Regions from separate parts of the Thalassospira indica genome, predicted to be linked through region 4. Evidence: predicted binding sites of a transcription regulator. Region 4 holds the regulator's gene; each other region holds the start of a gene.
What was found. The regulator PhoB, encoded in region 4, activates phosphate uptake and scavenging genes when phosphate is short. The targets are predictions, from matches to a motif close to TNTCATAAAACTGTCA.
Positions count from the first base shown of each region.

Region 1: the regulator PhoB is predicted to act here: its motif matches at 6,312-6,327, upstream of DY252_RS10605 (deoxycytidylate deaminase).
Region 2: the regulator PhoB is predicted to act here: its motif matches at 3,668-3,683, upstream of DY252_RS18045 (diacylglycerol/lipid kinase family protein).
Region 3: the regulator PhoB is predicted to act here: its motif matches at 4,156-4,171, upstream of DY252_RS04735 (bifunctional 2',3'-cyclic-nucleotide 2'-phosphodiesterase/3'-nucleotidase).

Region 1 covers NZ_CP031555.1:2,248,051-2,255,936, reverse strand. The annotation lists gene DY252_RS10635 (mechanosensitive ion channel family protein) at 1-602, shown strand, start outside; gene DY252_RS10630 (DJ-1/PfpI family protein) at 801-1,382, shown strand; gene DY252_RS10625 (ribbon-helix-helix domain-containing protein) at 1,501-1,815, shown strand; gene DY252_RS10620 (hypothetical protein) at 1,859-2,842, opposite strand; gene DY252_RS10615 (DUF2336 domain-containing protein) at 2,848-4,374, opposite strand; gene pyk (pyruvate kinase) at 4,738-6,159, opposite strand; gene DY252_RS10605 (deoxycytidylate deaminase) at 6,445-6,918, shown strand; gene DY252_RS10600 (response regulator) at 7,203-7,697, shown strand; gene DY252_RS10595 (hypothetical protein) at 7,694-7,886, shown strand, end outside.
Region 2 covers NZ_CP031555.1:3,834,805-3,842,690, forward strand. The annotation lists gene DY252_RS18035 (TldD/PmbA family protein) at 1-305, shown strand, start outside; gene DY252_RS18040 (methyl-accepting chemotaxis protein) at 396-2,393, opposite strand; gene DY252_RS18045 (diacylglycerol/lipid kinase family protein) at 2,707-3,654, opposite strand; gene DY252_RS18050 (UDP-2,3-diacylglucosamine diphosphatase) at 3,873-4,790, shown strand; gene DY252_RS18055 (glycosyltransferase family 4 protein) at 4,787-5,929, shown strand; gene DY252_RS18060 (BUD32 family EKC/KEOPS complex subunit) at 5,943-6,740, opposite strand; gene DY252_RS18065 (ABC transporter ATP-binding protein) at 6,916-7,886, shown strand, end outside.
Region 3 covers NZ_CP031555.1:985,090-992,975, forward strand. The annotation lists gene DY252_RS04715 (hypothetical protein) at 322-882, shown strand; gene DY252_RS04720 (hypothetical protein) at 1,017-1,823, shown strand; gene DY252_RS04725 (AraC family transcriptional regulator) at 1,835-2,635, opposite strand; gene DY252_RS04730 (MFS transporter) at 2,791-4,071, shown strand; gene DY252_RS04735 (bifunctional 2',3'-cyclic-nucleotide 2'-phosphodiesterase/3'-nucleotidase) at 4,225-6,186, shown strand; gene DY252_RS04740 (GcrA family cell cycle regulator) at 6,287-6,727, opposite strand; gene DY252_RS04745 (NnrU family protein) at 6,948-7,586, shown strand; gene DY252_RS04750 (hypothetical protein) at 7,714-7,886, shown strand, end outside.
Region 4 covers NZ_CP031555.1:807,861-815,746, forward strand. The annotation lists gene DY252_RS03915 (PstS family phosphate ABC transporter substrate-binding protein) at 1-143, shown strand, start outside; gene pstC (phosphate ABC transporter permease subunit PstC) at 279-1,658, shown strand; gene pstA (phosphate ABC transporter permease PstA) at 1,651-3,000, shown strand; gene pstB (phosphate ABC transporter ATP-binding protein PstB) at 3,002-3,805, shown strand; gene phoU (phosphate signaling complex protein PhoU) at 3,828-4,550, shown strand; gene phoB (phosphate regulon transcriptional regulator PhoB) at 4,567-5,265, shown strand; gene DY252_RS03945 (cation:proton antiporter domain-containing protein) at 5,345-7,093, opposite strand; gene DY252_RS03950 (calcium/sodium antiporter) at 7,360-7,886, shown strand, end outside.

The DNA of each region.
Region 1 (7,886 bases), 1.4 Mb from region 4:
CGCTCAAGATTGACGAATTTGTCGAAGCTGGTTCGATTTCAGGCACCGTTGTTGAAATAACATTGTTTACCACCTTGCTCAAAACGCCGGATGGTGTGTTTATTTCTGCCCCGAACTCGCAAATCTGGAATAGCGCGATCAAAAACTATTCGCGCAATCCAACCCGCCGCCTCGATATCAAGGTTGGCATTGCCTATGATGACGATGTTGATGCGGCCCTCGAATTCCTTAAAAACCTTGTCGCATCCGATGAACGCGTACTGAAGGATCCGGAACCGATGAGCTTTGTCGCCACCCTTGGCGAAAGCTCGGTTGATCTGACCGCACGCGGCTGGGTTGCAACCAGTGAATTCTGGCCGACCTTCTTCGATCTGACCCGTAAATCGAAAACGGAGCTCGAAGCGGCCGGTTTCTCTATTCCCTTCCCGCAGCGCGACCTGCACGTGATCGAAAGTGCAGAAACCGCAAGCACCGCAAAATCCATTGCAAAGCCGGCAGCCAAACCTGCGGCAAAGAAACCGGCAACCCGTTCACGGTCAACCGCATCGAAAACGGCGGCCAAAACCACGGCTGAGAAAAAGCCGGCAGCATCCAAAAGCTGATCTCTTTTTCACAAAACCGCATTTCGAAAGAGGCCCAGACGGGCCTCTTTTTTTGTTCGGGTGACGGACGCCACAACGTACACCACGTCAACTTCCTCGCACGTAGTACCCCGCTGTTACCCGCCCAGCTTGCATCAGGCGTATAGTTCCCTGCCCTTGCCCAAAAGCGGCAAATGAAAACAAGCGGGAGGATAAAACATGTCTGCGAAAAAAATTCTGATGATTACCGGCGACTATGCCGAAGATTACGAAACCATGGTGCCGTTTCAGACATTGCTTGCGGTTGGCCATCATGTCGACGCCGTTTGCCCGGACAAGAATGCCGGCGATACGGTTGCAACGGCCATCCATGATTTCGAAGGTGATCAGACCTATAGCGAAAAGCGCGGCCACAACTTTGCCCTGAATGCCGATTTTGCGACGGCCCGTGCCGAAAACTATGACGCGCTTGTCATCCCCGGCGGTCGTGCACCGGAATATCTGCGTCTGAACGAAGATGTCATTCGTCTGGTGCGTGATTTCCATGCCGCCAACAAACCGATCGCTGCTGTCTGCCATGGCGCGCAACTTCTTGCAGCAGCCGATATCATCAAGGGTCGCAAGGTTTCCGCCTATCCGGCCTGCGCACCGGAAGTCAAACTTGGCGGCGGCACCTATGCCGACATTGCTATTGATGATGCCTGCATCGACGGCAATCTGGTAACCGCACCGGCTTGGCCGGCACATCCGAAATGGATGGCCGCCTTCCTCAAGGTTCTTGGCACTGAAATCAATTTGTAACTCATCGGCGCCCAAACGGTGATTGCGTTTGGGCGCCATTTGATCGACCATTGCGCCAAACAAAAAGAAAACCGCTGCACATCTCGTAACAGCGGCACAAACAGGAAAGGGCGTTCAAATGTGTCAGATATATTCTGGAACTGACCCGGAACTTTATCAGTCTGTCAGCCGGTCTGTACGGATCAATGGTGTTGTCACAAGCCTGCGCCTGGAGCTGCGTTTCTGGCAGATTCTTGATGAAATCGCCGCGGGTGAAGGTTTCAGCACCCCGCAGTTTCTCGGCAAAATCCACGACGAGGTCGTCGCCCAACGCGGTGACATCCCGAATTTCGCATCGCTTGTGCGCGTGATTTGCACCGTATATCTGGAAAAACAGGCTGGCCTGCATGTTCATGTCCCGGCAAACACCGCGACATCACAGATGCTGAGCTAGCCAATCGCAAAGCGTATCGGCAGCAAAGCTCAGGGTCTGAACCCTAGTTAAGCCAGGAAGACAGTTCGCGCGTGCTGAAGCCGCCGCTGGTCATAATGCTCGGCGTCGCATTGCGCTTCAAAGTCGGCTCGGCCGGTTTGATGATGCTGTTGCGGCGATGCATGCCCGCAGCCGCCCCGAAATCGATCTGTGACCGCCCGACAAGATCGGCCGCCGTGATACGCGGCCCGGATGCATCCGCATTGCCCGATGCATTAATCGGCGTTTGTTTGGCATGTGGCAGCTGCTGTTTCTGCTTTGCCTCGTAGATCCAGCGCAATTCCTGCTTCAGGGTCTGGTATTCCGGCGTATCGGGTGCGGAATTGACTTCATTGACGATCTGAAGCTTTACCATCTGTGGAAAACGATCAAGGCGTTCCAGCAGCATGAATTTCACACTTGGCCGCACTGCGTCTGAGCGCATCAGCTTCATCACCAGACGGCGATAGATATCAATCCTAAGGTTGCCATTTGATGCGAGTTCGATGAATTCCTCGACAAACTCGCGCGCAGCCATCTTGCCATCCAGCAATGCGCGCAGGTTATCCCCCATCGCCCGGCGATAGGCTTCGCGGATTTCCACAACGTGATTTGAGGCGCGCGTGCGCACAAGATGGAATGCTTCTGGGCTGAATGCGTTCTTGGTCAGAAGTTTGGCGCAATCGGCAACCAGTTCATGCTTGGTTGCTTCGGAAACGACTTCAAAGACCCCGGTGATCAGTTCCTTGCATTTGGCATGCGGCCCCATACGGATCGCAGCCGCCAAGGCCATCGGGCTTTCCGGATCCCTGGTTGCGATCACGGCAAGGGCCAGCGGATCGTCATATTGCATCAGGGCAAGATCATTGCTCAGCAAATGTTCCGGCATCAACAGGCGCTGCTGTTTGGCCGCCCCGGTCACGGTAAGCGGCTCGCCAGACAGATAGCTTTCCTTGATGGTAAGGGCATGTTTCAGCCCGTCATAAGAGATGCCGTGATTGCTGCTCATGGCACTCAGTCCTCTTTGAGACCTTTGGACCGCCTGTCAGAGACGAGCCCCTCGAGCCCGCCACTGTTGCGCCCGCTGCGCGGTCGAAGTCCCTGGCCGCGCGACATGGTCCTGCCGGTTGGCTTTGCTGTCTGTGCAGATGCCGGCGCAGGTTCGCTTTCTTTTTCGACCTTCATGCGCGAAGCCACCGGCTTCATGTCGCTAAAGAAATCGATATACCAGTCCATATCGGCAGCTGCCATTGCAAAACGACCACCGGCCGCCGGACTTTCGATTGCCGATTCCGGGATACCGTTGCTGATCTGCAAAACAACAGCCGCCGGTGCGGTCATCCCTGCCCGCCATGCAAGGGCTGTGATCGCCCGGGCACTGCCGGAATCAAGGATTTTGGAAACGGCATTGGCGCGAATTTGCGCGTAATGGGCAAGTGCCTGCACCACCAGCGCATCATCATTGCGCGACAGGGCATCAAGCACATACTGGTCAATCGTCATCTTGGCATCTGTTGCCTCGATGACATCGTTTTCGACCATTTCATTGTCTGCGATCTCGACATCCATGTCTCTATCACGCGACGGCATCGGCACCCGGTTTTCAAAACGGGCCTTTTCAATCCGCTGACGGACCGACTGGCGCAACGCGCGGGCAACCTCAGTCCGCATCCGGCCCTGCTCGACCAGCGTGTCAAACAGGGACGCCATGATGAAATGGGCAATACGGCGCTGGGCCTGACGTGAAATGCGATTCTGACCACCGAGGATATCGTTCTCCGGCACCTTTGGTTTTGCGGTCTTTTCAACAAAATGCGGCGTCATCGGCACAACGTTTCGCGGCGCGTCATCAGATGACAGCAACCGGTTCAGCAAGCCGCCCTTTTCCTTTTCCGCCTGCTGCTCGATCAGGCGGGCCTTGGCGGCGGCCTCAAGCTCGGCACGTTCACGTTCGGCTGCGGTTTGAATGAATTCACCGCGCCCGCGCATGATATCAAGGAAGTCGGAATCGCTCAGAAGCTCTATATAATCGGCAATCGATACCCGGCCAATCGCCTGAATATCCTGACGTAAACGGTTGGCAGCCTGACGGGTCATGTATGGTGTATGGCCCAGTTCCTGTTCGATCAGCGCAATCACCTGCGGGCGATAACAGTCGCCCATATTGGCAATCGCCGAAACGAACTCGTCAACCATTTCAAGTCGTTCAGACGGGCTCAAATCTGTCAGATGCCGACGCAGACGGCGCGCCACATCCATGCGTACGTCGCTGTCAAAATCAGGTACATCCTCGGCATCTTCCAGCGCGTCCAATTCAGAAGAAAGACGGGCTGCGTGTTCAAGGGCCGATGCATCGGCGTTATTTTCGGAAACATGTCTGCGGGGAATCGCGCGACCCTGAACGCGACCTGTATCAGATCCAAACGTTTCAGGTGCGATGGTGCGAACAGTGTCGGCCAGATCACGCAGCTTGGCCGAGGCTTTATCATCAAGCCCCCCATCGCCCGCATTTTTCTGCCGATTGAACATCCAACTCAGCATTATCGCAGTAATTCCCCTGGTCCCGTGCCTGGCGACGTATCGGCATCGACGTTGCGATACCTTATTTTTGTGTTTTGTCAGAACAGCTTAACCCAAACTGACAGTGTTACACAACCAGACAAGGCGTCTAATTTTCATAACCTAATCTCAAGGGCACATATCAATAGACAGAGCCTTGATTACAGAATGACTATCGGCGCAAAGACTCAAAAAAACATTAACGATACAGGGGTCTATGCCCCCTCCTGTCCGTTGCCATCGAAAAACCTGCGCGCCGACGGATTTCTGGCAGTATGCGCAAATGAAAACGGGCGCCCCAAAAGGACGCCCGTCATCGAAAATCGTTTCACGCAATCATTTGCGTTAATTATTGCCGACCCATGCAATGCGCAGAATATTGGTCGCCCCCGGCGTTCCGAACGGCACACCGGCGGTGATGACAAGCGAATCACCCGGTCCTGCAAATTCTTCACGCTTTGCCACTTCGGTGGCGATCCCGACCATTTCGGCAAAGTTGGTGGCATCACGGGTAAAGACCGGATGCACGCCCCAGCACAAGGCAAGGCGACGTGCGGTCTGAATCCGCGGGGTCAGACCAAGAATTGGCACTTCCGGACGTTCACGTGCAGCACGGAATGCCGTCGACCCGGACGATGTATAGTTAACAACCGCTTTGGCACCGATGGTAGTGGCCACCTGACGGGCGGCTGCACTGATTGCATCCGGTGCGTTATGCTCCGGATCCGGGCGGTTGGCGTCACGCATCCGGTAATAAAGATCGTCCTGCTCCACACGGCGCAGGATACGGTCCATGATCGAAACGGTTTCAAGCGGATATTTGCCAACCGCACTTTCGGCTGACAGCATCACCGCATCGGCACCGTCATAGATCGCGGTCGCAACGTCGGATGCTTCGGCACGGGTCGGTGCCGGATTGGACACCATCGAGTCAAGCATCTGGGTCGCAACGATCACCGGCTTGCCGGCCTCGCGGCACGCTTTGATGATACGTTTCTGCAGGATCGGCACATCTTCCGGCGGGCATTCGACACCAAGGTCACCACGGGCAACCATGATCATGTCCGACAGATCGACAATCTCATCAAGGTGATCAATTGCCTGCGGCTTTTCCAGTTTGGAAACGATGGCTGCACGGCCCTGAATGATCTTGCGGGCCTCGGCAACGTCTTCGGGACGCTGCACAAACGAAAGCGCCACGAAATCAACGCCCATTTCCAGACCGTAATCCAGATCGGCACGGTCCTTTTCGGTCAGCGGTGAGAGCGGCAACATCACATCCGGAAGGTTGACACCCTTGCGGTTGGAAAGCGGCCCACCGGTAATGACGGTACATTCGGCCGACTTGTCGTCGCATTTCTCGACACGCATGCGCAGTTTGCCATCATCAAGCAGCAGGTTAGCACCCGGCTTGATAGCAGCATAGACTTCCGGATGCGGAAGCGACACGCGCGTGCTGTCACCCGGCTTCTTGTCCATATCGAATTTGAACGTATCACCGGCGGTGAGTTCAACTTCACCGTCGGCAAAGGTACCAACACGAATTTTCGGACCTTGAAGATCCATCAAAATACCGATCGGGCGGCCGAGTTTTTCTTCGACGACACGGATCGCTTCAAAACGGGCCAGATGTTCTGAGTGTTCCCCATGCGAGAAGTTCAGGCGGAACACATCCACACCTGTCTGCACAATTTTCTCGAGGATTTCTGGCTTTGAACTTGCCGGCCCCAGGGTCGCGATGATCTTCGCCTTACGTTGACGGCGCATCGGCTACTACCTCTTGTTATTCGGTTTACACGTGAGCCTTCCCGCTTCGGCCTGCATCTGCGGCGAGACGAAAAGGCGTCCTGATCTTTTCTGGGGGTAACCCCTTAATAATCAATCAGCCCCTATTTGAACAGGGACTTTTCATTAAATGCCTTTACAAAAATGTGATTTTTCGCTGGACAATTACAAGAAGCACCTTCTTTAAAGAACCCGTACCGGTGAAACGTGCCGGTCAAAAACGAATGCCCAACAGACCCATTTTACGGCGCAGACAGGACCCTTTTCATGAGCAAATGGCACCACCGCTTTCTTGGACTTGCAGCCCATATTGCAGACTGGTCAAAAGACCGCAGCACCCAGGTCGGTGCGGTTGTCATCGGCCCGAAAAAAGAAATTCGTGCTGTTGGCTATAACGGGTTTCCGCGCGGGGTCGATGACGAAGTCGAAAGCCGCCATCAGCGTCCGGAAAAATACGCCTATACCGAACATGCCGAACGCAATGCGATTTATAATGCCAGTTACACCGGCACATCCCTTGATGGCTGCGCCCTGTATGTGACGCACTTTCCGTGCTGTGATTGCGCGCGCGCCATCATCCAGGCAGGCATCGCCGAGGTCTATGTCGACAAATCGAAACTAACCCCGGACTTTCTTGAACGCTGGGAACAGGATATGAAGATATCGACCGAAATGTTCGAGGAGTCCGGTGTTGCCGTTAAGGTGATTGATGACGACGGCGTCACCAAGCCCATGAAATAAAAAAGATCTTCCTCTTTACTCTTGAAAAAAAGGCCCAATATTGGGTGTGTTCAAACCGGACGCGAGCATCAAAAACAAAAAGACGTAAACGTCGTTTGTTCTAACTTTTCAACTGGCTTGGGGTCAGTATTTGTCAGATTTTCGGGCTGAACACAGAGTGGTTTGGCCTTGCTGGAAACCAGACAAAGGTATAAGGGTTTATACATCAGCAACTGGTTAGATTTGCTGCTGTATCCCCCTGAACAGCGACGCATTTCGTGATGATGCTCAGGAACCGAGGCCGGATGAACGCGAAAATAGACTTTAGTAAGATTAGTTTTCTGATCGTTGACGGGGACAAGATTTCAGCTCAGGTGGTCTATGACACGCTCGCCTATCTCGGAGCCAGTCATATACAGCGTGTAAAATCGCCGAATGATGCCTTTGACGTACTACGCACCGAAAAAATTGATATCGTGATTTGTGAATGGCGCTTGCGCGGCATGGATGGCCTCGAATTCCTCGATGTCATGCGCAATTCGACCAATTCACCAAACCGGTTCATTCCGGTGATTATGCTGACCGCACATTCCGAGATGCGTTATGTGACGACGGCACGTGACCTTGGGATTACTGAATTTCTTGCCAAACCCTTTAACGCCAAGGCACTTTACAGCCGTCTGGTTTCGGTGATCGCCCGACCAAGACGTTTCATTAACACTGGAACGTATTTTGGCCCGGACCGACGTCGCAGACAGGTCCAGTTTGATGGTCCTGATCGTAGGAGCCTTGACGAATGACCCATTATGACTGGGGAAGCGGAGCCATCGTGAAGCCGGAAGAACCTAAGAAAAAGAAGAATGTGCAGATCATCCCTGCGCAGACCGATCTGAAACGCAAAGCTGTCAACTTCATCAAGGGATTTGACATCAACCTGTCACCTGAACAGCTTGAAGAGCTCGAACAGGTTGTACAGCGCAGCTCCGAGA
Region 2 (7,886 bases), 1.7 Mb from region 4:
CCAACCTTTACATGGAACCGGGCACCATTTCGCCCGAAGACATGATCAAGGATATCAAGTCAGGCCTTTACATCACCGAGATGATCGGCAGCAGCGTAAATGGCGTGACGGGCGATTATTCGCGCGGTGCGTCGGGGTACTGGATTGAAAATGGCGAATTGGCCTATCCGGTGTCGGAAATCACGGTGGCGGGCAACCTCAAAGACATGTTCAAGACCGTTGTTCCGGCCAATGACCTGACATTCAAATACGGCACCAATGCCCCGACCCTTCGCATTGACGGCATGACGCTGGCTGGGCAGTAACCGACCTTCGCTATTGCCCAATCAAAAAAAGAACGCCCGGTCCATTTTGGCCGGGCGTTTTGCCTTTGCGTATCCGAAAATCCGGAGCGCCTAGGCCGACCGGATGGCATTGACGAAATTGTCGGTTGCACCTTTCAGGGTGGCAAAGTTTTCGGACAGCGTGCTGACAGCGGTTAAAACGTCGCTTGATGCTGTGCCTGCATCGTTTACAGCCTGTGAAACCGTGACAATGTTGGAACTGACAACCGTAGTCCCGGTCGCGGCCTGTTCTATGTTAAAGGCGATTTCACGGGTTGCTGCCGATTGTTCCTCCACCGCCGAGGAAATGGTCGCAACAATGCCTTCCATTTCGCTGATCGTTTGGCTGATCAGTTCGATCTGGTTGGCGGCAAAGCCGGTACGGCTTTGAACACTGTCGACCTGGGAGCGGATTTCTTCTGTAGCCTTGGCCGTTTGCGCCGAAAGGGTTTTGACTTCGTTGGCAACAACCGCAAAGCCCTTGCCCGCATCCCCCGCCCGCGAAGCTTCAATCGTCGCATTGAGCGCAAGCATATTGGTCTGGTCGGAAATATCGGCAATCAGCTTGAGAACATGATCGATATTGTTGGATGCCTCGACCAGTTCCTTGATACCGCGCATGGTTTCGCGGGCCTGATCAACAGCCTTTTTGGCGATTTCATTTGAAAAGACAACCTGACGATTGATCTCCTCAATCGAGCTGTTGAGCTCCTCTGTCGCCGAGGCAACGGAATCCACATTGCCACTTGCCTCTTCACTGGCCGATGCAACAGCCGTCGTTTGTTCTGACGCCGAATTTGCGATCTGGGACATGCCGGTGGCCGTTGCCTGTAACTCGACGGCGGCGGCAGCCACCGCTTCGATAATGCTGCCGACACTGTTCGTAAAGCTGTCCGCCGTCTGGTTCATGAACCGCCGCTGTTCTTCCTTGGCCCGTTCTTCCTGCGCACGGGCTTCGGCTTCGAGTTCGTCATTGCGGATGGCATTGGTTTTAAACACCTGAACCGCCTGTGCCATCTGGCCGATTTCGTCCTTGCGGGTCTGTCCGGGAATTTCAACACCCAGATCATGATCGGCCAGCCTGCGCATGATGGTCGTAATCGCAGTGATCGGACGCGACAAACGATCCCCCATGACCCAGGCCAGAACCATCCCAAGAACGGCACCACCAATCGATGCGATCAGAATTTCCTTTTCTGCCAGAATGATTTCGGCGACGACCTTTTCAAAGATGTTGTGCTCTGCCACCGCCAGTTCCTGTTTCAGGGCCTCGGCATCGGCGATAATACCCTCGGATGCTTCGCGCATGGTCCCGTGGACCGTGGCGACAATTTCCAGTTCGTCGGCACGGATCTTGTCGAACACTTCACGGTAATCAGCAAACAGGTTCTTGGCATCATCCAGCACAGCTTTCAGGTCACCCGTAAGCGGTTGATTGCCGATTTGCCCCAATGCGGCCTCAAGCTTTGCAAATTCATCGGCGGATTTCGCGCCAAAGCTGTCGTCCTGACGGCCAATCAGGATATTGGCATACAACCTTGCCAGAAGTGCATGTTCACGTGCCGCGACTGAGCGTTTGAGGAGCTCAAGATCGCCGGTGTTCTGCGCATGGGCAACAAGCTTGTCGAGATCGGCAACGATCTTGATCCCGTCCGGCTCAAGGCGATCCAGGATCAGGGAATGGTATTCGTCGCTCAGGCTTTTGGCCGAGGCAAAGCTTGCCAGATAGGCATCAAGCTCTTCGGCGATGTGTTCAATGCGGCTTCGATGTTGTTCGCCAATGAACTTCTCACGGGCGTCATCAAGCATCAGATCAAGCTGCTTGGCATAGGTAAACACGGCTTCGGCATCTGCCGGATCAGCCGTATTGGCAAACTCACGCGCGTGACTGTTAAAGCGCAGGAACTGCGTTTCAATCTCGCTGATCAGCGCGGCTTCTTCAACATAATGGGCATATTCATCCACATCATGTGAAACAGCAACAAAGGTGAAATACGCAAAGGCAAGTGCCGAAATGAGAATTGCCAGTACCACGGCAAAACCAGCCAGAGTTTTTGTTTTTATCTGCATGTCAGCCAACACACCTGAGTTGAGAACCAAAGCGGAGGACCCCGAAACCATCGTCAATCTCCCTGAATGGCGATGATCTTCATCAACGCTATCCGTCAAATTTCGCAGCACGTTTCGCGACTCAAAATCCATCCCAATTCCCTCTGATCGGGAGGTACAAGTCGCGCGCACTACGTTAAAATCAAGGTGGGGAACAGAAATACAACTTCAAGGACCCGTTGATAATTCATCATGAGCACTTGAAAAATCCCGAAAGTCCGGGCATTTGGCCGAGGCAACCGGACAATCCGTGTAACGACTTTGGGGTGTGCTTTTAATCTACAGCGATCCGAAGCAGATCAGGTGATGTGTGATCGGTCATGGAAGACAATTCGGCATAAGCCGGCGGCACCATCAATCGCACAGGATAGGGGGACAAACTGATCTCGCACGGCAGTTTTCCGGCACTTTCCCCATCGATCTGAAGCGGCGCCGGGCCGCAATGACTGGTGATCGTGATGCGTTCTGCCCGAACCACCGAAACGTCACTTTGGGCATGCAACCGATTAAGCGTCAGTGCCAGACCATAACGTGACAAGGCCCCGATACCGTTGCCCGGCATCAGCACCACATCAAGGCTGTTGGCGGTCAGGCTGGCATCGGGCGAAATGACAAATGCCCCGCCATAATGTTGCGCATGGGTTACAACCACGCCCGACACCCGATAATTTTCCCGGCCAATACTGACTTCAAAATCACGATGACGCGGGAAAAGGATGTTGCGAAGCCCCTCCAGAACATAGGCCCCCTTGCCAATCAGGCGTTTGAGGCGCAGCGAGACATTGGCGACCGTATCGGCATCGGCCCCCATGCCGACCATCAAAAAGAACGCCCGACCATTGACCAGTCCGGGACGGACCCAGACCATGCCGGGATTATTGATATAGTCAGCAATCGCGCGTGTCCGGATTTCAAGCCCGACCTCGACCGCCAGCACATTGGCCGTTCCAAGCGGGATGATGCCAAGTGGCGGGACCTCGTGCCCGTCAATCTGGGCATCAAGCAATCCGTTTAATGCCTCGTTAAGCGACCCGTCGCCCCCGGCAACAAACAAACGTTGATGGGCGCGGACCTTGCGGGCCAGTTCACGGGCGTGACCGGGATGGGTGGTTTGCAGCAACTCCACCTTGATGCCGGCATGTTGCAATATCTGGGATAAAAACCGCTGTTTATTGCCACCGGCACGTGGATTGAAGATGACAGTCACATCCGCATCGGTCATTTGGACCCACTTCCGAAATAAAAATGAAATAAATTTTTCACAGCACCTACCATATGAAATAAAACATGTAACAGTTGCTTTACAGAACTGCGAAATTTCTGTGAACGGGTTATATAATCGAACGATTTGTTTTAAACCGATACTGGCTTGGAACAGTATTCGGCAAGACAAACTGTCGAATTCCAGCCATCCTTTTGGCAGGATACGGAGGAGCGGCAATGACAGCGATGACGCTGCAACCGCATTACCGCACGGTCTGGATTTCAGACGTCCATCTGGGGACACGTGGATGTCAGGCAGACCTTCTATTGGATTTCCTCAATGAAGTAACGGCAGACACCTATTATCTGGTGGGTGACATTATTGACGGCTGGCGCCTTAAGAAAAGCTGGTACTGGCCGGAAAGTCATCATGCCGTGATCACGACAATCATGGAGAAGGCAAAGAATGGCGCCAAAGTCATCTTCGTCCCCGGGAACCATGATGAATTCGCCCGCGAGTTTGTCGATATGACTTTTGGCCATGTCGACGTTAAAATGAACGATATCCACGTCACTGCCGATGGCAAGCGCCTTTTGGTCATCCATGGCGATGAGTTTGACGGGGTCGTCAAATACGCAAAGTGGCTGGCCTATCTTGGTGACACCGCCTACAACCTTGCCATTACGCTCAACCGCTATTTCAACGGCGTTCGCCGCCGGCTTGGTTACGGATACTGGTCGCTTTCGGCCTATCTTAAGAACCGGGTGAAAAACGCCGTTCAGTTCATCTGCAACTTTGAAAATGCCGTCGCCCACGAAGCCGCCAAACGCAAGGTCGATGGCGTGGTTTGTGGCCATATCCATCACGCCGAAAAACGCAAGATCGGCGATGTGCTTTATTGCAATGATGGTGACTGGGTTGAAAGCTGTACGGCCCTTGTCGAAGACAAGGAAGGCAAGCTTGAACTGCTGCACTGGGCCGAAATGCGCCAGATGGCGATGAGCCATTCAAGCCCCGGTCACGATGCGGCAAGTGCCCCGTCGCTTGGCCTTGGCAAATTGATTTCCATGTTTCGTATCGCCCATGAAGCGGGCAACTCTGCATCGGGCTCTTCGAAAAAGGGCAATGATGCACCGATTGGAAAGACTGCATGAAAATACTGATCGTAACCGATGCCTGGTATCCGCAGGTCAACGGTGTTGTCCGTACCCTTGAAACCGTACGGGGCGAGTTGGGCGAGATGGGACATGACGTTCATGTCATCTCGCCCGATCAGTTTAAAACCATCCCCTGCCCGACTTATCCGGAAATCCGGCTGGCGCTTTTTGCCAAACGCAAAATGGCCAAGATGATCGAGGCCCTTCATCCGGTCGCCATCCATATTTCCACCGAAGGCCCGCTGGGTCAGGTCGCACGGGCCTATTGCCTTAAGCGTGGCATTCCGTTTTCGACCGCCTATCACACGCGTTTCCCGGAATATATTCATGCCCGCTGGCGCTTGCCGCTTTCGATCCTTTATCGCGGCATGAAGCATTTCCACGGCAAATCGCAATCCGTCATGGTCGCGACCGAAACCCTGCGCCAGGAACTGTCCGACTGGGGCTTCAACAACCTGCAAATCTGGTCACGCGGTGTCGATCTGGACCTGTTTCGCCCCCGACCAGACGCCAGCTTTGGCGATTTCCCAAAACCGCACTGGCTGTTTGTTGGCCGGGTTGCGGTGGAAAAGAATATCGGCCATTTTCTGGATCTTGATCTGCCGGGCACGAAATTCGTCGTCGGCGATGGCCCGCAGCTAAATGAGCTCGAGGGCAAATATCCCAACGCGCAGTTTCTCGGCAAAAAAATCGGTGAAGAACTGGCAACGGCCTTTGCCGCCGCCGACGTCTTTGTCTTCCCCAGCAAGACCGATACTTTCGGCCTTGTGATCCTTGAAGCCCTGGCATCGGGCACCCCGGTTGCCGTCTTCCCAGTTCAGGGACCAGCCGATATCGTGCGTGGCACCAAGGCCGGCGCCATTGATGCTGATTTGCGCGAGGCCGCCTTGGCCGCGTTGGAACTTAAAAGTGAAGATGCCCGCGCGTTGGCCGAACAATATAGCTGGCGCAACTCGGCCAATCAGTTTCTGCACAATCTTGCACCGTTTTCCGGTGGGTTTGATGGTGTTGAGGCAACCCGCATTTCACTGGATGACGCGGCAAATACCAGCCCAGCAAAGTCAGCGGTCGCAGAACCGGACCACGCGCCTGAAACCGCGGCAGGCAAGGCACCTATTGGGCAACCAGCCCAATAGGCCGCACGCCTGATCAGCGATACAGGCTTTTGCGCAAGGTGCGATATGCCCAAAGACCGTTGAGCGCATCCGTGCCCAGCCAGCGACGGAACGGGCGCAGCATCAGATAGACCGGGCGCAAAAGCCTGATCACCTTGCGCAGCGGTACCAATTGCGGTGCGGTTGCGCCAGCGGCCTCGACATAGGCCTGCCACCCAGCGCGCAGCAGTTCCGGGCGTTTTTTAAATTCACGCTGGATGGAAAAAACAAACAGCAAGATGTCGCGTGCCTGGGCATCAATCACCGGCATGCGGGCATTCGGGTCTTCTTCGAAATCGATAAAGCCGATCTGATGATCGTCGCGCAGTGTCATATTGCGAAGCAGTGGCGCACCATGCGCAACCCCTTCGCCATGCAATCTTGCCAAGGCCGCACCGGCGTCAACAACATGGCGACGAATGGCATCATCATTGCCCTTGTCGACATCATCTTCGATGCAGGTTTTAAGGATGCGGCCATTATCGCCAATGGCAATCCAGTTTTCACCGACATCAATCAGATCGGGGACCAACACTCCAAGCGCGGCAAGCTTGCGCAACGTCGTGGCCTCGCTTTCAAGGCCCTTTTGCCCGCCGGGCGATACGGTCGGGCGTAACAATGGAATACCCGTAATGTTGGCCGCAAAGCGCTGAACGCTGTGCCAGACTTTATGTTTGGCCGGAACTGCCTGTTTGACCCAAATACGCCGGTTATCCCAGCGCAGCGGGAAAACCCGTGCACCGACACCCTGGGCCACGGTGCGTTCGACAAGTGCGTGGAGTTGCTCGTTCATTTATTTGTCTTATATGTCGCAGTTGGCAATCTGCTGTTATGCAGACCATTTTTGTGTCCGTTAAAGCGTCTCAGCAGCTTGCCGCCCTTGTCCGAGCGTGCTAGCAACAGCGCGAGTATTTTACTTTTATGATGCCGTATCCATAACGATAGTATCAATTCGATACAATCTGGAAATGGCGAAGAAGGCCGGGATCAAATCATTGCCAAAGAATTCGTTGGATCATACTGCAGAACACTGGGGTACCTGGCCGTTGGTCAAGCGTATCGTGCGAGATGCGGTTGCCCCCTATCTTGGCAAAATACTGCTTGCGCTTCTCTGCATGGCCCTGATGGCCGGGGCGACCGGCCTTTATGCGCTTTTGATGGATCCGATCATCAATGATGTGTTCATCAACAAGAAGGAAAACATGCTGGTGCCCGTCGGGGCAGCGGTTCTTGGATCCTTTGCCCTCAAAGGCTTTGCCAACTATGGCCAGACGGTTTTGATGAGCTATGTCGGCGGGCGTATTCTGGCCGATCTGCAAAACAGCCTGTATGAGCACGTCATTCGCCTTGATATAGGCTTTTTCCACAGCACGAATACCGGCAAGCTGATCACGCGCTTTACCAACGACATCACCGCGATGCGCGCAGCAGTTTCAAACTCGCTGACCGGTTTTGGCAAAGACCTTCTGACTGCGGCCGTCCTTGTCGGCGTGATGTTCTATAAGGACTGGTTGCTCGCGATCATCGCCTTTACCGTATTTCCCGCTGCGATCTATCCGATTGCGCGACTGGGTAAACGCATGCGCAAGGTGTCAGCCAACACCCAGCAACAGATTGGCGAATTCGCCACCTTGCTTGAACAAACCTTCCAGGGCATTCGCCACGTGAAGGCATATGGCATGGAGCCCTATGAATGTTCACGCATGGGCAAGCTGGTTGAAACCGTCTTCAAACTGAGCTTCAAGGCATCGACGGTTAGCGCGCGTTCCTCCCCCATCATGGAAACACTTGGTGGTGCGGCGATTACCGCGATCATCATTTATGGCGGCAACCGCGTGATCGACGGGGCAAGCGACCCCGGAAGCTTCTTTGCCTTTATCACAGCCTTGCTTCTGGCCTATGAGCCGGTCAAACGTTTGGCCAATATCAACATCACCTT
Region 3 (7,886 bases), 180 kb from region 4:
AAGCGGAAACCGGGCGTTTCGTCAAAACCACAAAGGTATAGGTTTAGGTAAAAATGAACGCAAAGGTATTATGATTGCGTAAGGGGATCTGGATTATACCTTTGGTTTTAAGGTCTTATGGCTATACGGGATGTTAGGGATTATTTTTTCGAAATCCCTTTATTAGGTGTTTTGGATGGTTCGCACATTTTTTTGGACGCTTCGTGCATTGTCACCCCGCTGCACATGGTAAAAATCCAAAAAACAGAGATGCCGCCTATGACGAAAAACAGAAAACGCTGGCGGCCCTTATCAGTGTGTGCACCGAACCTTGGGGATTAGATGCATTCGACAGAACCACATCCGGCACGCCGGACGGGGGAGAAGAACTATGCCGGCCCCGGCCGTGACTGGGGAAAGAACTGCCACGTGTTACCCGGACGTCGTCAAGGTGAGAAAAATCATCATTTCTGGCAGAGCCGGGAAGATCAGGAACCGGTTTTCCTATCCTTTGATGATGAACCATCAGCAGCGTCATGCTTTGGCGATCCTGAGATGGCGGAGGGTGCAGAACCGTCTTCTGTGAACCAGTCTCTTGCGGCGACCTTCGATATGATGAAGTCGCTTTCTGAGCTGGTCCGCGTATTGGAAGCTATTCGTTCTGTTTCCAATGAAAATGATATCTTCAGCGCAGACGAGCGACTTCTGGACCATACGAAAGACACGTCGTCAACAGGTGGCGAAGGCAATGACACCCGCCCGTGGGTGCTCGCCGTGATTGACCAACTGGCCGTATTGGGTGCGTCGGAACGCATTCCGTCGCTCAACCATGGTGCGAAGGCAATGGCCTATGGCAACCGCATTCAAGCGGCGAATGATGTCGTATCACGGGTCTCGCACTAAAAATAAACTCAAGACCGATCATAAAGAACTGTAGGTATCACTGCCCTAAGTGAGGCTGACTTGCGATCTCGCAGTGTGTATTTCTGTTTCCTGATCCAGGCATAAATGCGCAACAGACCGGATAGTGTATCTGGGTGCTGTTGGCTGCTGCGTGCTTTTCCAAAGCCGAAAAGCTGGGTTTTGCCACGTTTTTTGGACAATTTGCATATTCATATGGATGGAATGTGCAATTCCGGCAAACAACCTGTGGTATTTGTGGATTAAATAATAAGACACATGTCCGTTCACAGAGTGGGAATATCTGCGTTCAAGTAAGGGCATGGATATCAGAGAAGCGCACTTATTACGCTCTGGGGAAAGAGATGATGTCGTACGAACCACATCCGGCACGCCGGAAGGGTGAGGTTAATTGTACCGGTCATGGACGTGACTGGGGACAAAACAGCCATATTCTTCCAGGGCGTCGCGTCAATGAGCCCAACCATCAGGCTTGGAAAAGCCGTATGGCAGCGGGCATACACAAATACGAGCCTTCCGATGCAGACGGTGATGGATTATTTGCCGACTACATAGAAGAAGCATCGGTCGCCGTGACCCGAACCTTTGAAAACAGCGTCGGGATGCTAAAATCCGTGATGGAAATGATGGCCTTCCTTGAAGGTATCCGCGTCATGCATCATGACGGTGCCGTTGCACCGAAAGCGGATAAGCGCCTTGATCGTCTGAGCAATGGCAGGTTTACCAATCGGGCGTCGGAAAACGCGACGCATGAACGAAACGGTTTGTCCTCGGAGTTCATGGTTCAGCTTCACAACATGTGTGCCAATGGGCAGAAGCCCTGCCCGGACCATGTGAAAGTGACGAAGCGGTACGGAACATATCTTGAGCCCGAGCACGAGATCATTCCGCCGAAACCACGTGTAACCCGTTACGACCACTGAGTATCCCGGGCCTAGCGGAAATAGCTGCCCGGTGTGCGGCCTGTGGCCTTGCGAAACATGGCGATAAAGGCTGATGGAGTCTCATAGCCAAGATCAAGTGCGATCTCGGTCACCGGACGGTCATTGGCGAGCTTTTCAAGCGCATGGAGCAGACGAAGTTTTTGCCGCCATTCGCGGAATGGCATTCCAGTTTCGCGTTGAAAAAGCCGGGCAAGCGTCCGGCTTGAGGCGCCGCATACCTTTGCCCAGTCCTCAAGCGTGCGGTTATCAGCCGGGTCGCCTTGCAGATGATCGCAAATGCGCGCCAGTCGGGTATCCTTGGGCGCAGGCAGGTAAAGCTTGTCCTGATCGGGGGCCTTGATCTGATCGAGCAATACGCGGATCAGGCGGCCTTCCTCCCCATCTTCATCATATTCGACCGGAATTTCCGTTGCGGCCCGGATCAGTTCGCGCAAAAGCGGGCTAACTTCCAGAACCATGCAGCGATCGGGCAGGTTTGCCGCAACGTTCTGACCGATATAAAGGTGGCGGGCCCGGGTGAAGCCGGTGCAGGTCACCGCATGCTGCGTGTGGGGCGGGACCCATACTGCGCGCTGTGGCGGCACGATCCACATCCCGGCCTCTGTCACCACGGTCATCGTACCCTCAATCGCATATAAAAGCTGGTTCCAGTCATGGCTGTGTGCCGCGACATGATAGCCAGCAGGCATATCACTGACCCGGACATATACCGCGCGCGGCAACTCACGCGGGCGGGGGATCTTGTTGTGATGTTCCGGACGTCCGTCAAAGGTATTGAGGATATGAACCATGATGCGGCGACATTCAAAACTGTCTTGATTGCGATATATGATGGCAGATTACCGCAAGACAGACGGATCGGACAGGTTTAACTTGGTCGCATTCCAAAACGCACAAGATGTGACAGGGGCGTCGCCACCACAACGATCCTGTCCTCGGAGGTACAATGTCCAAGGAAATCATACCGGAAGCCAGCAATCACGCGGCCCCACTTGGTGATGCGCCCGACGCCCCCAATAATGTGAGTGCAGCTCCGGTCCATAAGGGTTGGCGCAATCCGGAAGTTCTGCTGATCGTTATGGCGGCCGCCATGCCGCTATCCTTTTCGACCTGGATGGCGCTGCTAAACAACTTTTCGGTCGAAATGGCCGATTTCACCGGCCGCGAGATCGGTATTTTGCAGTCGTTGCGTGAAATCCCCGGTTTCCTTGCGTTTACCGCGATTTTTGTGCTGCTGGTTCTGCGTGAACAGACATTTGCAGTTCTGTCACTGCTGGTGCTTGGAATTGGCGTTGCCATATCGGGTTATTTCCCGACCGCAATCGGGCTTTATTGCACGACGGTTTTGATGTCGATCGGCTTCCATTATTTCGAAACCATGCAGCAGGCGTTGTCACTGCAATGGGTGCGTAAGGATCGCACCGCCATGGTCATGGGGCGGCAACTGTCGGCAAAATCAATCTCGTCGCTGATCATGTTTGGCATGGTTTGGGTGATGCTCGAAGTTTTCGCGGTCGAGTATCGCTACGTCTATCTGTTCGGCGGTGCGCTGACGATCCTGGCCGCGCTTTTTGTCTGGGGGGCGTTTCCGAAATTTGCCGATGCCCATCCGCAGAACAAGAAGCTGATCCTGCGCAAACGCTATTGGCTTTACTACGCGCTGACTTTCATGAGTGGCGCACGCCGTCAGATCTTTACCGTGTTTGCCGGCTTCCTGATGGTCGAGAAGTTCGGTTATGACGCAGCAACCATCACCTTGCTGTATCTGCTTAACCACGTGATCAACATGTTCCTCGCCCCCAAGATCGGCAAGATGATCGGCAAATGGGGCGAACGCCGTGCGCTGGTCTTTGAATATGCGGGATTGTTTATTGTTTTCGTCTCTTACGCCTTTGTCGAAAACCACATTCTGGCCGGTGGTCTTTATGTGATTGACCACCTGTTCTTTGCGCTGGCGATCGCTATCAAGACCTATTTCCAGAAGATCGCCGACCCGGCTGACATTTCCTCAACCGCCGGGGTCAGCTTTACGATCAACCATATCGCGGCTGTTTTTATCCCGGCCGCCTTCGGGTTGCTTTGGCTGATATCGCCGGGTGCGGTGTTCCTTGCCGGGGCAGCCATGGCCTTTGTCTCGCTGGTGTTGGCCCTGAACGTGCCACACGATCCCGAGCCCGGAAACGAGGTCATTCGCGGATACAAATCAACCGCGATGCAGCCAGCCTGATCGTCAAATACCCGCCTGACCAGAAACGCCTGCCGATCTTGGCAGGCGTTTCTGTTTGTGTTTGCCCTGCCTTTTTCGCAAAATCTTCAAAACACCGACATTTAAACGGGATTAGATTGTCGCGGTTTAACGCATAAGCAGGGACACGGCTCGATGGTATTCATTCACAAAAAAGCTGCCCGGATGACCGGGATTTCGATGGCACTTGCACTGGTAAGCAGCACGGCATTGGCCGACAGCACGGTGTCTTTGCGCATTCTCGAAACCACCGACATCCATACGCATCTGGTTAATTATGACTATTACCGTGATGGCGAGTCAGACACGGTTGGTCTTGCAAAGGTCGCGACCCTGCTTAAAACCGCGCGTGGCGAGGCAGAGAACGTTGTCTTTATCGATAATGGTGACCTGATCCAGGGCAACCCGCTTGGCGATTATATGGCCAAGGAACGTGGTCTTCAGGACGGTGATGTCCATCCGGTTTATAAGGCGATGAACCTTCTTGGTTATGACGCGGCCAACATCGGAAACCATGAATTTAACTATGGCCTCGATTTCCTGGGTAAATCGTTGGCCGGTGCCAACTTCCCCTATGTCAGTGCCAACGTTTTTGTCGATGATGGCGATGACAATCCCGAAAACGACAAGCCGTATTTCGAACCCTATGTGCTGCTGGATCGGGAATTTACCGATAATGACGGCAAGGTGCATAAGGCCAAGGTCGGTGTGATCGGGTTTGTGCCGCCCCAGATCATGCAGTGGGACAAGGCCAATCTGGAAGGCAATGTGATCGCAAAAGACATTGTTGAGATGGCAAAAAAATATGTCCCGGAGATGCGCGAAAAGGGTGCGGATATCGTCATTGCCGTTCCGCATTCCGGTCTGTCGACCATGGCGCGTAATGGCATGGAAGAAAATGCCACCTATTACCTTTCCGAAGTCGATGGCATTGATGCGATCCTGTTTGGTCATGCCCACACCGTGTTTCCGTCAGAGACCTTTTCCGATCTCGAAGGTGTCGATATCGCCAAAGGCACGATCAACGGCGTTGCCGCGGTGATGCCGGGCTTCTGGGGCAGCCATCTTGGCGTGATCGATCTGACCTTGAATGTGTCCGATGACGGCGAATGGAGTGTCACCGACAGTCTGTCTGATGCACGTCCGATCTATCAGCGCGAAGGCCGGACCGTGACGCCGCTGGTTGAAGCCGATCCGGAAATCATCGCCGCGGTCAAGGAAGAGCACGAAGCCACCATTGCCTATATGCGCGAAGGTGTGGGCACGACATCGGCACCAATCAACAGCTTCTTTGCGCTTGTGGCCGATGATCCTTCGATCCAGATCGTGACCAATGCTCAGAAATGGTATCTCGAAAAGATCCTGAACGGATCGGAATATGATGGCATCCCGATCCTGTCGGCCGGGGCACCGTTCAAGGCCGGTGGTCGTGGTGGTCCTGACTATTTCACCGACATTCCCGAAGGCAAGATTGCGCTTAAAAACGTCGCGGACCTTTATATCTATCCAAACACCGTGCGCGCAGTATTGCTTGATGGTGATCAGGTGCGTGAATGGCTTGAAATGTCAGCAGGCCAATTCAATCAGATTGACCCGAACAGCAGCGAAGAACAGGCTCTGATCAACCCGGATTTCCCGACCTATAATTACGATGTGATTGATGGCGTGACCTACGAAATCGATGTCACCAAACCGGCCCGCTACAACAAGGCGGGCGAAGTGATCAATCCCGATAGTCACCGCATCGTCAATCTGAGCTTCGAGGGCAAACCGGTGACAGCCGATCAGAAGTTTGTTGTTGCGACCAACAACTATCGCGCCGGCGGTGGTGGCAATTTCCCGGGCCTTGATGGATCGACCATCATTGTCGAGGCACCCGATGAAAACCGTACGGTACTTGCCAACTATATCCTGACCGAAAAGGAAATTGATCCGAAAGCAGATGGCAACTGGACCTTTGCCCCAATCGGTGAGGCGTCCGATGTAACGTTTGTCACCAGCCCCAAGGCATCCTCGGCCGTGAACGCACCTGACAATATCAGCTTCGTTGGCGAAGATCAGGAAGGCTTTGCCAAATACGTGCTGCAAACAAGGTAACCAACAGAACCTTGATATCGCCTAACGAAAAAGCCGCCCGGATCAGGCGGCTTTTTTGTATCTCGGTGTCTCTGCGGGCAATTGCCAGGCGCAGAGCAGATTACTTCCGGTTTGCAGCCTGCGGGCCTTTGCCGCCGGGGCCACCCTGCTGTGCAGGGGGATTATCTTCGCGCGGGTTCTTGCCGTTAAGGTAGGCCTGTGCGCAATGTTCGTCGCAATAAGGCTTGCTCGGCACGATTTTCTTGCCGCAGAAATGGAAGTCGTCATCGCCCGGGTCGCCAAACGGCCAACGGCACATGCCCGGACCAAGATCAAAGATCGAAATGCCTTTGGTCTGCTGTTTGGGGGCCGGTGCCTTTTTCTGTTCTGCTTCCTCGGCACGACGCTGGATCGGGGACGGGCGCTTGGGCAGCCCAAGGCGGTGTGCCTTGCCAACGACGGCGTTCTTGCCGACGCCGAGTTCCTCACCGATGCGTGCCGTGGTCCAGCCCTGATTCCAGAGCGAGGTCAGCAATTCAATCTTTTCCGGCGTCCAGCTCATTTCGAGTATATTCCGTATTTCTTGGTCTGCTGGTCAGAACATCTGACGGCAGGTGCTTGTTGTTCGATGTCAAACAGGGATACAGACGTATCGCCTAATATCGTGTAACGCAAGGGGCTTGGAGATTCGCACCCCGGCCCGTCTGCGCGAACAGGGCAATTTGCATGTTGAAGCCACAATGTAAAGAGGGGATCGCGTTTTGGCAGGGTTTTTAATTGCAGTGACCGTTTTCCTTGCAGGCCATATTATTCCGGGCTTGCTGCGCGAAAGGCTTGTAAGACGTATCGGGTACCGCCCCTATATTATTGCATTCTCGATCCTGTCAGTTCTGCTGTTTGGCTGGGTCATTCACGAGGTTTTGGTCGCGGAGTCGTTTTGGCTTTGGGACTATCAAACATGGCAGGCGCAACTCCTTGTTGTTGTCATGTTGCCTGCCTGTATTTTGTGGGCCTGTGCCATTCTTCAACCCTGTCCGCTGTCGATTGGTCGAAAAACCGGCTTTGATCCGGCAAAGCCCGGCATCAATCGGTTTTGCCGTCATCCACTGCTGTTGGGCATGATCCTTTGGGGTGCCGGACACACGATCGCCAATGGTGATATCGTCGCCGTCCTGTTCTTTGGCGGCAGCAGCATTTTTGCCCTGATCGGGTTCTGGCGAATGGAAAAAATACGGCTGCGCGGAATGACGAATGGCGAACAGGCGATCCTTCTGGCAGCAACCCGACGCTTTTCGCTATCAGGCCTAAAGGATGCCTTTCGGGGGCGGGATATCCTTGCCGGGATTGTTCTTTATCTCCTTATCCTGGGTGGGCATGGTCATGTGATTGGTGTCGATCCGCTTGCAATGGCAGGCTGGTAAATACTGTTTTGATCGCAAGGCTTGTCAGCCAAGGTTTTGACAGGGATACTGGGGGTGCAGTGCAAGACATCTGCACTGGCCCGCTTTGCCGTATCGTATGGCAAAGGGCAGTTTCAAGCGAGGTAACATGACGTCTCCTCAACTTGCGAGCAGTCTGGCCAAATTCGCCGAAATGGAAGGACGCCATCCGCGTCTTCTTCTGGCGACGGCATCCTCCGTCGAAGAAAAACACCACAAACATGTCGCAACCCTGTTTGCCGATGGCGGGTTTGACGTCGATGTGGCACCCCGCTATTCCGA
Region 4 (7,886 bases):
AGGAATATCTTGCTGAATTCACCGCTGACAAAGCTTGGGGTGAAGAAGGTTACCTTGCTGACCGTGGCCTGATCCCGATGGATGCCGCTGAGCGTGAAGCTGTTCGTAACGCTGCGATGAACCTTTCGCCGCTGAGCATGTAACGCGATCTTTCAACCGGTGGCAGCCTTTTCTGCCACCGGTTTCTTTATATCATTGCTTGATTTGTTTATTGTTTCTGTCCTATTGGCCTCACGAACTGATCTTTGCAGGCTCATCTGGCGAACGGATCTCAAATAATGTCCCTGTCTTTCCTGTTGCTCGCGGTTGCCGCACTTTGCGCGCTGTCCTTTTATTTCGGACGCCAGCGGGCTGTTGCCCTTTCTGGTGGCCGGCACAGCAATCTTCATTCCTTGCCGGTTCACTACGGGGCCTACACAGCAGCATGGTGCGGGCTTCCCGCGCTGTTTTTGCTTTTGATCTGGTACATGTTCCAGGGCTCGGTGATTGAAGCCCTGATCGTGTCGGACCTGCCGCAGGAAGTAGTTGGTGACTCCGGTCGTCTGTCGCTGGCGCTCAACAGCATTTCCCAGATCGCCGCCGGTGGCGGTGAACATCTCACCGTGTCGCCGGAAATTGTTGATGCCGGGCGCAGACTTGCCAATTTGCAAACCATCGCCAATGCGGCGCTGGTGGTTGTCATGCTGTCGGTTGCGCTTGCCGGTCTTGTCCTGTCCTATCGACGGATTGAAGCGGATATGCGCGCGCGCAACAATGTTGAACGCATCTCGCGCGCGATCATGATTGTCTGTTCGGCGATTGCGATCCTTTCAACGGTCGGCATCGTGTTTTCACTGATGTTCGAAACCCTGCATTTCTTTAGCAAGATCAACCCGCTCGACTTCCTGTTTGGTCTGGAATGGAGCCCGCAAACCGCGATCCGTGCCGATCAGGTGGCGTCCGAGGGGGCGTTTGGCATGATTCCGCTGTTTGTCGGTACCTTGCTGATTACGCTGATTGCCATGTGTGTCGCGGTGCCGGTCGGCCTGTTTTCGGCCATTTATATGGGCGAATATGCCGCGCCTAAATTTCGCGCTGTTGCCAAACCCGCACTTGAAATTCTGGCGGGCGTGCCAACGGTTGTCTATGGCTTCTTTGCCGCGCTCACCGTGGCACCGTTCTTGCGCGACAATGGCGCGATCCTCGGCCTCGATGTCAGTTCGGAAAGTGCGCTGGCCGCCGGTCTTGTCATGGGCATCATGATCATTCCGTTTGTGTCCTCGCTGTCTGATGACGTGATGTCGCAGGTGCCGAAATCGCTGCGTGACGGGTCCTATGCATTGGGGGCGACCAAATCGGAAACCATCCGGCAGGTGATTTTCCCGGCCGCCTTGCCCGGTATTGTCGGGGCGGTTCTGTTGGCCGTTTCGCGGGCGATTGGTGAAACCATGATTGTTGTGATGGCCGCTGGTCTTGCCGCGAACATGACGGTGAACCCGCTTCAGGCGGTGACCACTGTTACCGTGCAGATCGTGACGCTTCTGGTCGGCGACCAGGAGTTCGACAGTGCAAAAACCCTCTCGGCCTTCGCGTTGGGGCTGGTTCTTTTCCTTGTCACCTTGGGGCTGAACGTATTTGCCCTTAAGGTTGTTCAGAAGTATCGCGAGAAATATGACTGATATGGCATCTCTTATGGAAGACAGAGCTGCGGCCAAAGTGATCTCTGACAATCTGCGCAAGCCGGTTGACTGGGACAGCCCGAAAATCGCCCGTAACATCAAGAAACGTTACGCGGCCGAACGCCGCTTTAAAAGCTATGGTCTGGTTGCGATCTGTTTGGCGCTGCTGGCGCTTTGCACGCTGGCACTCTCGATCGGCTCTAAAGGCTACAGCGCCTTTTACCAGACCTATGTCCAGCTCGAAGTGACCTTTGATCCGGCTGTGATCGATCCGGACCGGACCGGCGATCCCGACGTGATCGGGCGCGCGAACTTTGATGGTCTGGTCAAACAGGCGCTGCGTGATCGGTTCCCGGATGTGACCTCGCGCAGTGACAAACGTGATCTCTATGGCATCGTTTCAGGCGGCGCATCTTATGATCTGCGCGAACGGGTTCTCGAAAATCCGAGCCTGATTGGCCAAACGCGCACCATCTGGCTGATTTCCGGTGATGATTTCGACATGCTCAACAAGGGCTATATCGATCCCACCGTTGACGAAGGCGACCGTCGCCTCAATGACAACGAAGTCGCTTGGTATAACGAACTGGTTGCTGACGGTGCGGTGGAAAAACAGTTCCACACCCGCTTCTTTACCAGTGGCGATTCCCGCGAACCGGAACTTGCCGGTATCTGGGGGGCGGCTGTTGGCTCGTTCTATACCCTGCTTGTGACTTTGGCATTGTCCTTCCCGATTGGGGTTCTGGCGGCGATCTATCTCGAAGAATTCGCGCCCAAGAACCGCTTCACCCAGATTGTTGAAGTCAACATCAACAACCTGGCCGCGGTTCCATCCATCGTGTTTGGTCTGCTGGGGCTTGAGGTCTATCTCAATGTCATGCATTTGCCGCGCTCGGCCCCGGTTGTCGGTGGTTTGACGCTGGCGCTGATGACTTTGCCGACGATCATCATCGCATCGCGTGCGGCGATCAAGGCGGTGCCGCCGTCGATCCGTCAGGCCGCTCTTGGGCTTGGCGCATCACCGGTTCAGACCGTGACCCACCATGTCTTGCCGCTCGCCATGCCGGGCATTCTGACCGGCACGATCATTGGTATGGCACAGGCATTGGGGGAAACTGCACCGCTTCTGATGATAGGGATGGTGGCCTTTATTGTTGATATCCCGGGCGGGGCGCTTGACCCGGCAACGGTTCTGCCGGTCCAGATCTATCTGTGGGCAGACAGCCCGGAACGTGCCTTTGTCGAGAAAACCTCGGCAGCGATTATGGTGTTGCTGGCCTTCCTTGTCCTGATGAATGGACTGGCTGTGTATCTGCGCAAAAAATTTGAACGGAAGTGGTAAAATGGCTGCTGTATCCCAGAGCGCAATGACGGCGGAGCCGTCGGTCGAAAACCCGAAAATGACCGCGCGCAAGCTCGATCTTTTCTATAGCGACAATCAGGCCCTCTATGAGGTCAACCTTGATATCCCCGAACAGCAGGTAACCGCACTGATTGGTCCGTCGGGCTGTGGTAAATCCACCTTCCTGCGGTGCCTGAACCGGATGAATGACACCATTGACGGTGTGACGATCAAAGGTGACGTTACCCTGGATGGTCGCGACATCTATGACAAGCGGATCGACGTGGTTCAGCTGCGCGCGCGCATCGGCATGGTGTTCCAGAAACCGAACCCGTTCCCGAAAACCATCTATGACAACGTGGCCTATGGCCCGCGTATTCATGGTCTGGTCAATTCGCGTGACGAACTTGATGAAATCGTCATGACCTCGCTCGAACGTGCCGGTCTTCTGAAAGAAGTCAAAGATCGCCTGCAGTCACCGGCAACCGGTCTTTCCGGTGGTCAGCAGCAGCGCCTTTGCATCGCACGCGCGGTTGCCGTCAGCCCGGAAGTCATCCTGATGGATGAGCCGTGCTCGGCCCTTGATCCGATTGCGACCGCCAAGGTCGAGGAACTGATAGACGAGTTGCGTTCGAACTACACGATCGTGATCGTGACCCACTCCATGCAGCAGGCCGCCCGTGTGTCGCAGCGCACCGCGTTCTTCCACCTCGGAAAGCTGGTTGAAGTCGGTGAAACCGATCAGATCTTTACCAACCCGAAGGACGAACGCACCAAGGGTTACATTACCGGCCGCTTCGGTTAAGCGACGCCAGGAGTACGCATAAATGGCTGATGAACATACCCATATCGTAAGTTCGTTCGACGAGGAACTGACCCGTCTGAACAACATCATTTCGCAAATGGGCGGGCTTGCTGAAAGCCAGCTTATTTCCTCGATCAGATCCATCGTCAAACGCGATTCCGAACTGGCCGAGAAAGTCATCCTGTCCGATCAGCGCATTGATGTGCTCGAACAGGAAGTCCAGGACTTTGCCGTCCGTCTTCTGGCCCTGCGTCAGCCGATGGCTGATGACCTGCGTCAGGTGGTGACCGCGCTCAAGCTGTCAAACGATCTTGAACGCATTGGTGATCTTGCCAAAAACATCGCCAAACGCGCGCAGGTCCTGAACCAGATCCCGCCGATCCGCCCGGTTCAGGCGATCCCGAACATGGCCAAGCTGGCCCAGGAAATCATCAAGGATGTCCTGGATGCCTATATCGAAAGCGACGCCGAAAAGGCCCACCGGGTCTGGGAACGCGATCAGGAAGTCGACGATATGTACAATTCGCTGTTCCGCGAATTGCTGACCTACATGATGGAAGATCCGCGCAACATTACCGCATCGACCCATCTGTTGTTCATTGCCAAGAACATCGAACGTATCGGTGATCACGCAACCAATATCGCCGAAACGATCTATTACCGGATCAAGGGCGAAGACCTGCCGGGGATTGACCGGCCAAAAAACGACGCAGCGAACTTCGCTGTTGTCGAACCGAATGACTGACACGGGAGCATAGAAGATGGACCCAACGGTTCTTATCGTCGAGGACGAGGCAGCAATCGTAACCATGTTGCGCTACAACCTCGAACGCGAGGGGATGCAGGTTGTCGAAGCCGGTGACGGTGACGAAGCGTTGAAAATTCTGGCTGAAACCCATGTCGATCTGGTTTTGCTCGACTGGATGCTGCCGGTAATGTCGGGGATCGAGGTCTGCCGTCAGATCCGCCGCAAGCCTGAAAGCCGCGATTTGCCGGTGATCATGGTGACTGCACGCGGTGAAGAAGGCGACCGGATCCGCGGTCTTGATACCGGGGCTGATGACTATGTCACCAAGCCGTTTGCCATTGGCGAGCTTCTGGCCCGTATCCGCGCACTTTTGCGCCGGTCCGGTCCGGCGCAACCACAAGGGCAGTTGATCTATTCCGACATCGAAATGGATCTCGCCGCCCACCGGGTCAGCCGCAATGGAAAATCGATCCATCTTGGCCCGACCGAGTTCCGTCTGCTGCGCTATTTCCTCGAACATCCGGGGCGGGTTTTCTCGCGCGAACAGTTGCTTAACGCGGTTTGGGGGCCGAACATCTATGTCGAAACCCGCACGGTTGACGTTCATATCCGCCGCCTGCGCAAGGCGCTCAATGACGTCAAGGGCACCCGCGATATCATCCGCACGGTCCGTGCCGCGGGCTATGCGCTGGACTCTGAAACCGCTGCCTAACCCGGTTTAGAGCCTGATCTAATTAAAAAACCCCCGCAGCGATTTGCTGCGGGGGTTTTGTTTTAACGTCGTAACGTCTTCAGGTTTCTTTCTTCGCCGGTTTGTCCGCATTCTCCGACCCTGACGGTTTGCGCTGCGGGCGCGGCGCCAGTTCATTCATCAAAAGCATGTCCGCGCGGCGGAATTTGGCGATTTCGGCATCAATGTCTTCCTGCGGCACGTCGCACGCCGCCAAAACGTGATCGGATAATCTCAACCCGGTTTCGAGAACCTCCGGGATGGCGGCATCCGCCCCGTGGCGCGACAGCGGCCCGATATGGGTGATGTCCTGCGCACGGGCAAAGATCTTCAGATGCGGGTAATGCTGGCGCAAAAGGGCGACCGTCTTCTCGGTCGCATGCGGGTTCCCCATGGCAACAACCGCAATTTTTGCTTCATCCGTATGTGCAGCCCGGAAAGTTTCCGGTCTGGACCCGTCGGCAAAGTAAACCGGCAATCCTTCTGCCCGGCCCCGCGAAACCTGCTGTGCATCACTATCAAGCACCAGGAACGGAATGTTGCGCGTCTTGAGCAACCGGGCCAGAACCCGTCCAACGCGGCCGCTTCCGATCACCAGAACATGCTGGTGGATGCCCTCGGACTCTTCGGCAATCACGCCAAGCTGGTCTTCTTCCTTGGGATGAAGCTTTTCCTCGATCTTGTGACCAAGGCTGATCAGGGTCGGGGTCAGCGCCATCGAAATCGCCACCACCGGGATCAGCATCGCAGCCATTTCAAGCGGTACAGCACCATTCTGGGCGGCCAGGGCAAACATCACAAAGGCAAATTCACCGCCGGCGGCCAAGCTCATGGCTACCCGGATGGCAAGGCCGGTTTCAAACCGGATCGCACGTGCCAGAACGAACAAAACTGCCGTCTTGATCACCAGCAACAGCACCAGCCACATGACGATGGTGCCAAATTCGTTATACACAACGTCGGCATCAACCGACATGCCGACCGACATAAAGAACAGCGACAGGAACACGCCGCGGAACGGCGAAATGTCGGCTTCGATCTGATGGCGGAATTCGGTTTCGGCCAACATCACCCCTGCGATAAACGCCCCCAGCGCCATCGAAAGCCCGGAAACCTCGGTCAAGGTGCTGGCCGCCAGCACAACAAACAGCGTGCCGATGGCAAACAGTTCCGGGTTCTTGAGCGACGCGATATAGCGAAACAGCCGCGGCAACACATAGCGCCCGACGAGCAACAACAACGCGACCGACCCGAAACCAAGCAGGATGCTCATCCACGGGCTTGTTTCCGTTCCGGCGTCACCTGCGGCCTGCACCATAATCAGGAACGGACCAACCGCCACGTCCTGCAGTAACAAAATGGCAAGGGCCGCACGGCCAAACCGGGTATTGAGCTGCTTGTCATCGGAAAGCTGTTTGAGAATGATCGCGGTCGATGAAAGCGCAAGGGCGCCGGCAATCACCAAGGCCGTCGGCAGCGGGAATTCCATGACAACCAGAAGCCCCAGAAGGGCTGCCATCGACACCAGAATTTGCAAAACGCCCAGACCGGCAAACCGCCCGCCAATCACCCGCAAACGATCACGCGAAAGCTCCAGCCCGATCATGAACAGCAGGAAAACCACGCCCAGTTCGGCAACCGTGGAAATGTCTTCGCGTTCGGAAATCAGGCCAAAGCCGAACGGCCCGATAAAGAACCCGCCAATCAGAAAGCCGATGATCGAATTCGCACGCAGCTTGTGCGCAATCGGCACCGCAATGATCGCGGCAGTCAGAATAAGAAACAGCTCAAACAGGACGCTGTGATGCATGGCGAAATTCGTTCCGGAAGGCGGTCAAATAATCAATGGGTATCAGGACCTAAATCCCTGAAAATAACGAGATTACAACGATAACGAAAATAACCCTGCCAGTCGTGGGTAAATTTGCGGCATTTGCGAAATTCACCACGGAATCCTGCGATCAGGTGCTGTGGCAATTGTCACCGCCTGATGACTTGCCATTCGCGCCGCCAAATGCCATCTTCCGCGGGCCCGACAAAGGGCCGGTTTAATCGCTTTTGAAACGAGCAGATATTTTGGAACAGCTTATCCCCTATCTTCAGATCATCGCGGGTCTTGTTCTCCTGACAGCAGGTGGTGAATTCATCGTAAGGGGGGCGGTTGGTCTTGCACTTTTGCTGGGCGTTTCCAAGGTGATCGTCGGTCTGACGATTGTCGCCGCCGGGACATCGGCGCCGGAATTTGTCGTCTCGCTCAATGCGTCGCTCAAGGGCACGGCCGATATCGCCATGGGCAACGTTGTTGGCTCCAACATTGCCAATATCCTGCTTATTCTCGGTGCGGTGGCGCTTCTGAAACCCGTTGCGGCCTCGCGGGTCACCGTGGTCCGTGATGGTGGCACCATGTTGCTGGGCACGGTCCTGTTTATTGCCTTTTGCATGTTTGGCGTGATCGAACGCTGGGCCGGGGCGGTGATGCTTTGTGTGCTGGCGGCCATCTGGTACTTCACCTATCAGCACGACAAAAATTCGCCGAGCGAGGCCAGCCACCTGCACGAAGAAGAAGTCGACGAAGTCGGCGAAAAGCCCAAAGGCTGGACCAG